DNA from 2 places in the Rouxiella sp. WC2420 genome. Region 1 is predicted to be linked to the other one. Evidence: predicted binding sites of a transcription regulator. Region 1 holds the regulator's gene; the other holds the start of a gene.
What was found. Region 1 encodes LexA, which represses DNA repair genes until DNA is damaged. Its sites were predicted from a motif close to TNCTGTATGTACATACAGNA; they were not measured.
Positions count from the first base shown of each region.

Region 1 (4,434 bases):
GTGGAGTAAAGTTTATTGCCTTTAAAGGTGCGGCGAATAAAGAACGCCCCAAGACGGCGAAAGATAGGACCGGCTGGCCAGAAGTTCAGGTTGATACCCGCAGCAATATGTGGAGGAACCAGCCCTTGATGGTAAAGCACGTAAGACAGCAGCAGGTAGTCCATATGGCTACGGTGGCAGGGCACATAAACGATTTCCTGACCATCTTGAGCCAACTGACGCACGCGCTCGGCATTGTGTACATTAATGCCTTTATACAGGCGGTTCCAGGTCCAGCCCAGAACGCGATCGGACAGGCGAACGGCTTCATATTTGAAGTCGGCGGCAATCTCTTCCATCAAGTCGATGGCATTCTGTTGTGCCTTGTCATGAGAGATTTTCTTGCTGCGCGCTTCGTCTTCCACCGCTTTTTCGATGGCTTTCGAGGCCAGCAACTTGTTAAACAAGTCTTGTCGAGCGGGCAGGCGTGGACCTACTGCAGCCAGTCGCTGACGGGAAAAATGCATGCGCGCGACGCGAGCCAATTTGTGGGCTATCGTCTTGTCTGTGCCATGCTGGATGGACATATCACGCAGAGAAACGGTATTGGAAAAGCGCACAAAGCTGTCACGCCCCAGCCACCACACCGCGAAGAATTTCTGCACGCCGTTCAACACGCGCAAATGTGGCGTTTCCTGACCTTCACGACCCGGAGCGCGACCAAACATGACCGAAACTGGCAGCATCTGAATATCCAGATTTGGATTATTACGATGCAGATCCAGGTAATCGTGGAACAGTTTTACTGATTCCTGTTTCGGATGATAATAGGAAAATACGCGAGGACCTTCGCTGACGAAAACGTGGCTTGGCAGATGCACGCCATCGATTTCAAGGGGAATTAGCGGGTCGGGAAGATTCTGCGCCAGGCACTGGGTTCGCAGAGTGAGAAGATCGGCCTTAGAGTTGTAAGGCAAAACGTACAGAATTGGACGAGTTGGATCTAAACGCAACTCCGTCACCGGATCTGTAGGAACGACCTTGCTTCTTACCAGCAAAGAAAGCGGTAAATTCAGCAAGGTATAATAAAGTCTACGCCATCCTGACATAAAAAAACGTAAAGCCTCTTGTTAGCAAGTCGCCGCAAGGATACCAGAAAGCTGGTATGAGATCTGTGGTGATAGAACAACGAAATCAGGCTAAAATGCCTATAAACAAACTTAAGACGTAAAATATAATGCCAAATCAGGTCACTGGATTCACCCGTATATATAAGGCAGCGGGCTATTCTTTAAAAGGATTAAAAGCGGCATGGAAGAATGAAGCCGCTTTTCGAGAGGAAGCTCTCGTTGTGGTCCCTGCTATCTTACTGTCATTTTACCTTGATGTGAGTAGCGTCGAGCGTATTTTAATGGTCGGAACGCTGGTTCTGGTGATTCTTGTCGAATTATTGAACAGCGCCGTTGAAGCTGCCATCGATCGCATCGGTCCAGACATCCATGAGCTTTCCGGTCGCGCCAAAGATATGGGTTCTGCAGCGGTGTTTATCGCCATCGGTTTTGCAATCTTTACCTGGGCGGTAATCCTGCTGCCGCGATGGTTATAATTTATAAGTATTTCAATGTCGCTTTTTGTTCACTCTTTGGTTTTCATTCCACCATTACCTGTATATACTCACAGCTAGACTGTATAAACAACCAGGGGGCGGAATGAAAGCACTAACGGCCAGACAACAAGAGGTCTATGACCTTATTCGCGATCATATCTCCACCACCGGTATGCCGCCAACCCGTGCAGAGATTGCCACTCGTCTGGGGTTCCGCTCACCTAACGCAGCAGAAGAGCATTTGAAAGCTCTGGCGCGTAAAGGGGTGATTGAGATAGTTTCAGGTGCTTCTCGCGGCATTCGCTTGCTGATGGAAGAAGAGGAAGGTCTGCCGCTAGTTGGCCGCGTTGCCGCCGGTGAACCTCTGTTGGCAACCCAGCATATCGAAGCCCATTACCAGGTTGATCCGTCAATGTTCAAACCTAACGCCGATTTCCTGCTGCGCGTCAGCGGTATGTCGATGCGTGATATTGGCATTCTTGATGGCGATCTTCTGGCGGTTCATAAAACGCAGGAAGCTCGCAACGGTCAGGTTGTTGTCGCGCGCATTGACGATGAAGTTACCGTTAAACGTCTCAAAAGGCAGGGTAACACGGTGCAGCTTCTGCCAGAAAATAGCGATTTCGAACCAATTATTGTCGATTTGCGCCAACAAAATTTCAGCATTGAGGGTCTAGCCGTCGGCGTCATCCGCAACGGCGACTGGTCTTAACAATTCCGGTCTCAGGCTGTCCGCCATTAGCATGACGATACTCTTAGTATCGTCATGCTCAAGTGATCCTGTAATCTCTGTATCTCTGTATCTCTGTATCTCTGTATCTCTGTATCTCTGTATCTCTGTATCTCTATATCTCTCTCACGCACGCACGCTACTCCCTATTTCTCCTGCGTTTTACGCTTTATTCCTCTCATAGCTTACTTGGTAGGCAAGATTTTCTCTCAGCCGCCGTCGTGAATGTTAGCTTAAATGACTTTTAAGTATCTTCGACAAAGCGCTATGGGTGCTGGTATTACCAATTGAATTCTCCAAATTATCGTCACGCTTTGAGTGGGAGAAGCTATTCCCGTAACGTGGTCTTTTACAGCTTTGTTTAACATATTCAGGTTAGGCTTCCACCTATTCAGAAATAGTATTGAGTTCTAAACTAAACGGATAGAAAATTTCACGGAGAAGATTGTATGCCTTTTCAATCATTATTTAAAAAATCCAAAAATCCAGCTTTTTCTAAGCAAGCTATTAAAAAAAATAACATTAATACTATGGTAAATAGCCTTGTCGATATTGTTATTGCAGGGCAAGGGGGGAGTAAGACTCTGAATGATAAAAGACTTGCTGATACGTCCGTAAAATTACAAGAATTTTACGGACTGCTGGTAGAGGATGGAAATCTTACAGAGAAAGGGCAAATTTCAAATAATTCTAAAGGTTTCAAAACTCCTCCTGAAAACCTTGTCAATCAAGGTGGCTTGAAAAGTAATTTTTACATTTTTTTAACAGCTTACATGAAGGGGTGTGAGGACGGTCAAATTTATTGCGGGCAGAATCTAAATTCAGATATATATGAGTGGACGAAACAAGTTATCAATAAACAACACAAACATTTTACTCCGACAGCCGCAAAAAGCTTAATAGATAAGATGAGTAAGGCAGCAGATCTTCGGATTAGCGAAGCGGAATTTAAGAAAAATCCTGGTGCCCGGAATGCGGAGACTCTGGATGAGGCCATAGATTTTGTCTATTTCATGGCTGGCAGGTGTGATAATGAAACCGCGTGGAAGGATTTTGGGGTTGAATTATATAATGATAAATGGCCAGATTTAAATAAAATAACTTATACAAAAGCTCAACAGGTCTATAAAAAAAGGAATGATGCTGGTGATTACCGGCTTGTTCCAGAAGACAATTGATACTCATCGATTTAACCAACTCTTTAACTAACTCTTAGTGCATCTCGATTCGGCGTTGAAGCTAGTGGCCCCTTTAGAAGCACGATAGCTGGTTTTAAATGCTTTAGATTAATCCTAGTTATGGCTTTATCCCCTAAAATATCCTGCATGGTCGAAACCATCGACTACAATTAGTTATGTTGATAAGCATTTATCTAATGCAGTAAAACCTAAGCTTAACAGGAGAGTTTATTATGAATAAGGACCAAGCAGACGGTAACTGGAAGCAGTTCAAAGGTAAAATCAAAGAGAAATGGGGTAAGTTGACCGACGATGACCTGACCGTGGTCGAAGGTAAACGCGATCAGCTTGTAGGGAAGATTCAGGAAAGATACGGATATCAGAAAGATCAGGCTGAAAAGGAACTTAAGTCCTGGGAATCAGATAACAAATACCACTGGTAAGTGCTGATATCTCTGAATCTGCATCCTGAGAATTAAAGCTGCTCCTACCCAAGGCGCTTTTCAGGATGCAGGGTACAAGGATGTACCCAATTAATTCATTTATATCTAAACATTTCGCAAACCTTCATCGAATTACCTTCATTCCTTTGTAAATCGACTCATTGCGCATGCCTGATTTTGTCGCTGCACTAATCCGACTCGCTATAACGCAGATAACCTGCAATCAATGCCCCAGCCTTGGTATCGGTAGGATGCGTCGTGCCATTCATTACAGGAACTTCAGGAAAATCGAAAGGTGAGACCCCTTCAAAACACGCCACGTTGATGCCGTATTGCGACGGATTGGAACGACGTTGGTGATGGGTATAAATACCGCAAACCGAGCAAAAGAAGTGTTTAGCCGTTTGGGTGTTAAAGCGATATTCGGTGAGTTTATCTTCACCGCCGAGAAAGGTGATATCGCCTAACTGGGCCGAAACCGCGACTGCACCGCGCATT
Region 1 is NZ_CP165628.1:4,896,628-4,901,061, reverse strand. Features, by position in the region: gene plsB (glycerol-3-phosphate 1-O-acyltransferase PlsB) at 1-1,088, opposite strand, end outside; gene AB3G37_RS22585 (diacylglycerol kinase) at 1,217-1,585, shown strand; gene lexA (transcriptional repressor LexA) at 1,689-2,297, shown strand; gene AB3G37_RS22575 (hypothetical protein) at 2,765-3,493, shown strand; gene AB3G37_RS22570 (CsbD family protein) at 3,727-3,936, shown strand; gene AB3G37_RS22565 (GFA family protein) at 4,125-4,434, opposite strand, start outside.

Region 2 (4,434 bases), 1.2 Mb from region 1:
ACTTTTGATTGCCATTTACACCATGCTGGGGATCAATAACGTTTATCCTGTGTGGTACGAACAGTCGCTGCTACTGTTGATTGGCACCCTCTGGTATTACCTTCTGACGCTAACCGGTCACATTGTGTTTCCGATTCGCCCGTTACAGGACCATATTTCTCGCTGTTATCAGCAGTTGGCTGTTTATCTGGATGCGAAATCCATCATGTTTGATCCCGATCAGGATGGCAGCAACAACCAGCAGCTGGTCAATCTGGCGATGGCCAACAGCCAGTTGGTATCAACATTGAATGAAACCAAAACGGCGCTACAAAGTCGTTTAAAAGGGGATCGCGGCCAGAAGGGAACACGGCGCACGCTGCAGTACTATTTTGTCGCGCAGGATATACATGAGCGCGCCAGTTCAATCCACGTGCAGTATCAAAAGCTTAGCGAACAATTTCATCACACCGATATTTTGTTCCGCTTGCAGCGGTTGATGAGCATGCAATCTACCGCCTGTCAGCAACTGTCCCAATGCATTTTATATCGTCAAAAATATCAACATAATCCATTGTTTGAGAGGGCTTTTATAAGGCTTGGCGAGGCTATTGAGCGCCAGTCTGCCCTTGATCATGACAGCAGCCTGATCAAAGCGTTACGCCATCTGATTAAAAACCTGCGCGCCATCGATGCCAATCTATTGAACATGGAGTCTGAGCAGGCGCTTTCTGACGACCAGCCTGCAGGTCCAAAAACGTTTGCCGATGACCGAATAAGTGGATTTCAAGATATTTGGCTGCGTATTTCACGTCATCTGACACCGAAATCGGCTCTATTTCGCCACGCGGTGAGAATGTCGCTGGTGCTGCTGGTCGGCTACACGTTCATTCAGTTCAGCGGGCTTAATCATGGATACTGGATCCTGCTGACCAGCCTGTTCGTCTGCCAGCCAAACTATAGCGCTACTCGTCGGCGTCTGGCCCTGCGCGTAGTGGGTACGCTAGCCGGTGTGGCGCTGGGGATGCCAATCCTCTACTTCATCCCCTCTCTTGAGGGGCAAATGATCTTGATTGTACTCTGCGGGATGCTGTTCTTTACCTTTCGCAGCGTGCAATACGCGCAGGCCACCATGTTTATTACGCTGCTGGCGCTGCTATTGTTCAACCTCATGGGGCAAGGATTTGAGGTCGCTATCCCGCGCATCATCGACACCCTGCTAGGCTGCCTGATTGCCTGGTTGGCCGTCAGCTATGTTTGGCCGGACTGGCGATTCCGGCAGTTACCCGCGGTGGTCAACAAAACCTTTTACGCCAACTGTCGTTATTTGGATGCCATTCTGGTGCAATATCATCAGGGCAAAGATAATGGCCTGGATTATCGTATCGCCAGGCGCGACGCGCATAATTGCGACGCGGAGTTAGCGTCGGTGGTGTCGAATATGACGTCTGAGAAAGACAATAATCCGGACACGCTGGAATCGGCATTTCGCCTGCTTTGCCTCAATCACACCATGCTCAGCTATATCTCCACGCTGGGGGCTCATCGTGAAAAACTTGAGGATACTGAAACGCTAAAGCTGCTGGATGATGCAGCCAGCTATGTTGATGGAGCACTGCATAGCGAAGGCGCAGAAAAGGCCCATATCCATCAGTTGCGCAGTCAATTGTCAGAAAGGATCCAGGCTAAAACCACGGCTGCAGATACCAAAGAACAGCTGGTGCTACAGCAGCTTAGATTGTTGATTGAGCATCTGCCGGAAATGACCACGCTGGGTGTGAAAATCTCCACCGTCGAAAAAGTCGCATAAAATTAACGCATTAACCAGCAGGGAAAGTGTTTGCCTGCTGGTTATGCTTACACTTGGCCCTCCTGCCTTTGCAGATTGAACCAGTTGATGAGTTCATGGCGGGAGGCGTCAGGTAATACGGTCTGATGATACCCTAAAATCGCCCCTTCCAGCGCAAACAACATATTCAACCCCGCCTTCTTATTGATTAAAGTTAGCTTAACGTAGGTGTTGATTGCGCCTTGCGATCGCAGTTCATCGAAACTTTTCACCCCAACTTGCCAGAGCAGACGCTCCATCGACAGACTAATGTTGGGCAGATCTTTTAATCGTGCAGGATTGTTCTTTTTTTGCGCTTGCTCACTGTGCATCCCCGCAATTGAGTCATTGGCCAGCTCAATCAGACGCTGCGGCTGTTGCCACAGAGCTTCGTCAACCTGAAAATATCGCAGCGAGATTTCGATCCCTCTTTTGGGATAGATAAACTGCCGCATCGCAAGCTGCTTCATCATTGCTTCGTTTTCATGAGTCGCACGTAAATAAAGTTCCCCTTCGGCGACAAGAGCAAACATCGCGCCTCCCGATGACAGACTGTAACCACCAAACTGTGGCCTTGATTGGATCAATCCAAGTGGTATAAGCACTTTTATGGCCTGAGCCACCCTTGCTTTAGTTGCATTTAACATATTGATTTCCTTATCCATGGTAGCTATCAATGAGAAATTTATAAGTACATGAAACGCTAAAGGCAAAATACGCAAAGCGAGGGATGCCGCCAAATCTAAAATTCATTTACTGCCCATTGCATTAAAAAAATGCGAGACGTCTTGGAAAATTTAGGTTGATCTCTCGCCACAGCAGCAGTACTGTATATCCATACAGTTACTCACTAGTGGAACAATACTATGCGAACTCATCACCGTCATTACCCTCATTTAAGTCAGCATCCCCTTTCGGCAAGCGCTGCGCCGATGAGCCAGAATTCCAAGGCTAACAGTGGCTTACTCAGTGAGTTCGTCTATAGTGAAGATCAACCCGCGCTAGTTCAGTTGCTTTTACCTCTTTTACACCACCTCGGTGAGCAGTCTCGGTGGCTACTGTGGCTGACACCAACGCAAAAGCTTAGCCGTCGCTGGCTTGCTCAATCAGGTCTGCCGGTCAGTAAAATAGTGCAGGTAAGCCAATTACAGGGGATCGCATCCGTCGATGCCATGGAGCGCGCTTTATTGACCGGGAACTACAGCGTCGTGCTGGGATGGTTGCCAGAATTAAGTGACTCAGATCGCAAAAGATTGCAGATCGCGGCAGAGGTCGGAGGATCGTATGGTTTCATCATGAAGCCTCAAAACGACCCCTTTTCTGTCGCCGGACAACCCTCAGCAGTAAAAATTCACTCTTCCGTATACCATTAATTCAAATTAGGAGTAATCCTACGAAAAATGAGACCTTTTCAGTTTTTTGTGCTGAAAAGGCCTTTTAGCCCAGTAAATTCGGGTGTTTTTGAGCTTTTAAAACCCATAGTTTCGTCAACATTTTGTCTATGATGTTAAGAAATGTGTACATTTTCCTCTTTTTTTCCTGAGCGTTATCACATCAAGCTTGTAACTTTCCCGCCACGTTGTAGACTTTAGTTCGCCAAGGTTGCTCTTATAATGCTTACGATAAAGTAGCAAGTACCTAAGTGAAGCAATAACTTGGACGAAGGAATTTAACCAAGGGCTTAAAGCTTAAAGCTCAATTGCCTATTTGGATGATAACGAGGCGTAAAAATGAAAAAGACAGCTATCGCATTAGCAGTGGCACTGGCAGGTTTCGCGACCGTAGCGCAAGCCGCACCGCAAGATAACACCTGGTACACCGGTGGTAAACTGGGCTGGTCCCAGTATCACGACCATGGTATGTCAAACGCATACAAAGGCGTAGGCAATGGCCCAACTCGTGACAGCCAACTGGGTGCTGGTGCGTTTGTAGGTTACCAAGTGAACCCATACGTGGGCTTCGAACTGGGATATGACTGGCTTGGTCGTATGGCTTACAAGGGCAGCGTAAACAACGGCGCATTCAAAACTCAAGGTATTCAGTTGACCACCAAACTGAGCTACCCACTGACTGACGATCTGGATGTCTACACTCGTCTGGGTGCAATGGTTTGGCGTGCAGATTCTAAAGGCAACTTTGGCAACGGCACTCGCATCAGCGATAACGACACTGGTGTTTCTCCAGTGGCTGCAGCTGGTTTCGAATATGCAATCACCAAACAATGGGCTACCCGCCTGGAATACCAGTGGGTTAACAACATTGGTGATGCTGCTACTGTTGGCGCGCGTCCAGACAACGCTAACCTGTCTGTTGGTGTTTCTTACCGTTTCGGTCAGGAAGATGCAGCAGCTCCAGTTGTTGCTCCGGCACCAGCACCAGCTCCAGTTGTACAGACTCACAAGTTCACTCTGAAATCTGACGTTCTGTTCACCTTCGGCAAATCAACTCTGAAACCAGAAGGCCGTCAGGCTCTGGATCAGCTGTACACCCAATTGAGCTCACTGGATCCGAAAGACGGTTCAGTAGTAGTTCTGGGTTACACTGACCCAGTCGGTTCAGAAGCATCTAACCAGAAACTGTCTGAGCAACGTGCTCAATCAGTAGTGGATTACCTGGTATCTAAAGGT
Region 2 is NZ_CP165628.1:3,700,658-3,705,091, forward strand. Features, by position in the region: gene yccS (YccS family putative transporter) at 1-1,789, shown strand, start outside; gene AB3G37_RS17260 (TfoX/Sxy family DNA transformation protein) at 1,837-2,454, opposite strand; gene sulA (SOS-induced cell division inhibitor SulA) at 2,674-3,180, shown strand; gene ompA (porin OmpA) at 3,538-4,434, shown strand, end outside.
Region 2: a site for LexA is predicted at 2,633-2,652, ahead of sulA (SOS-induced cell division inhibitor SulA). Genes of this name have one in related genera too.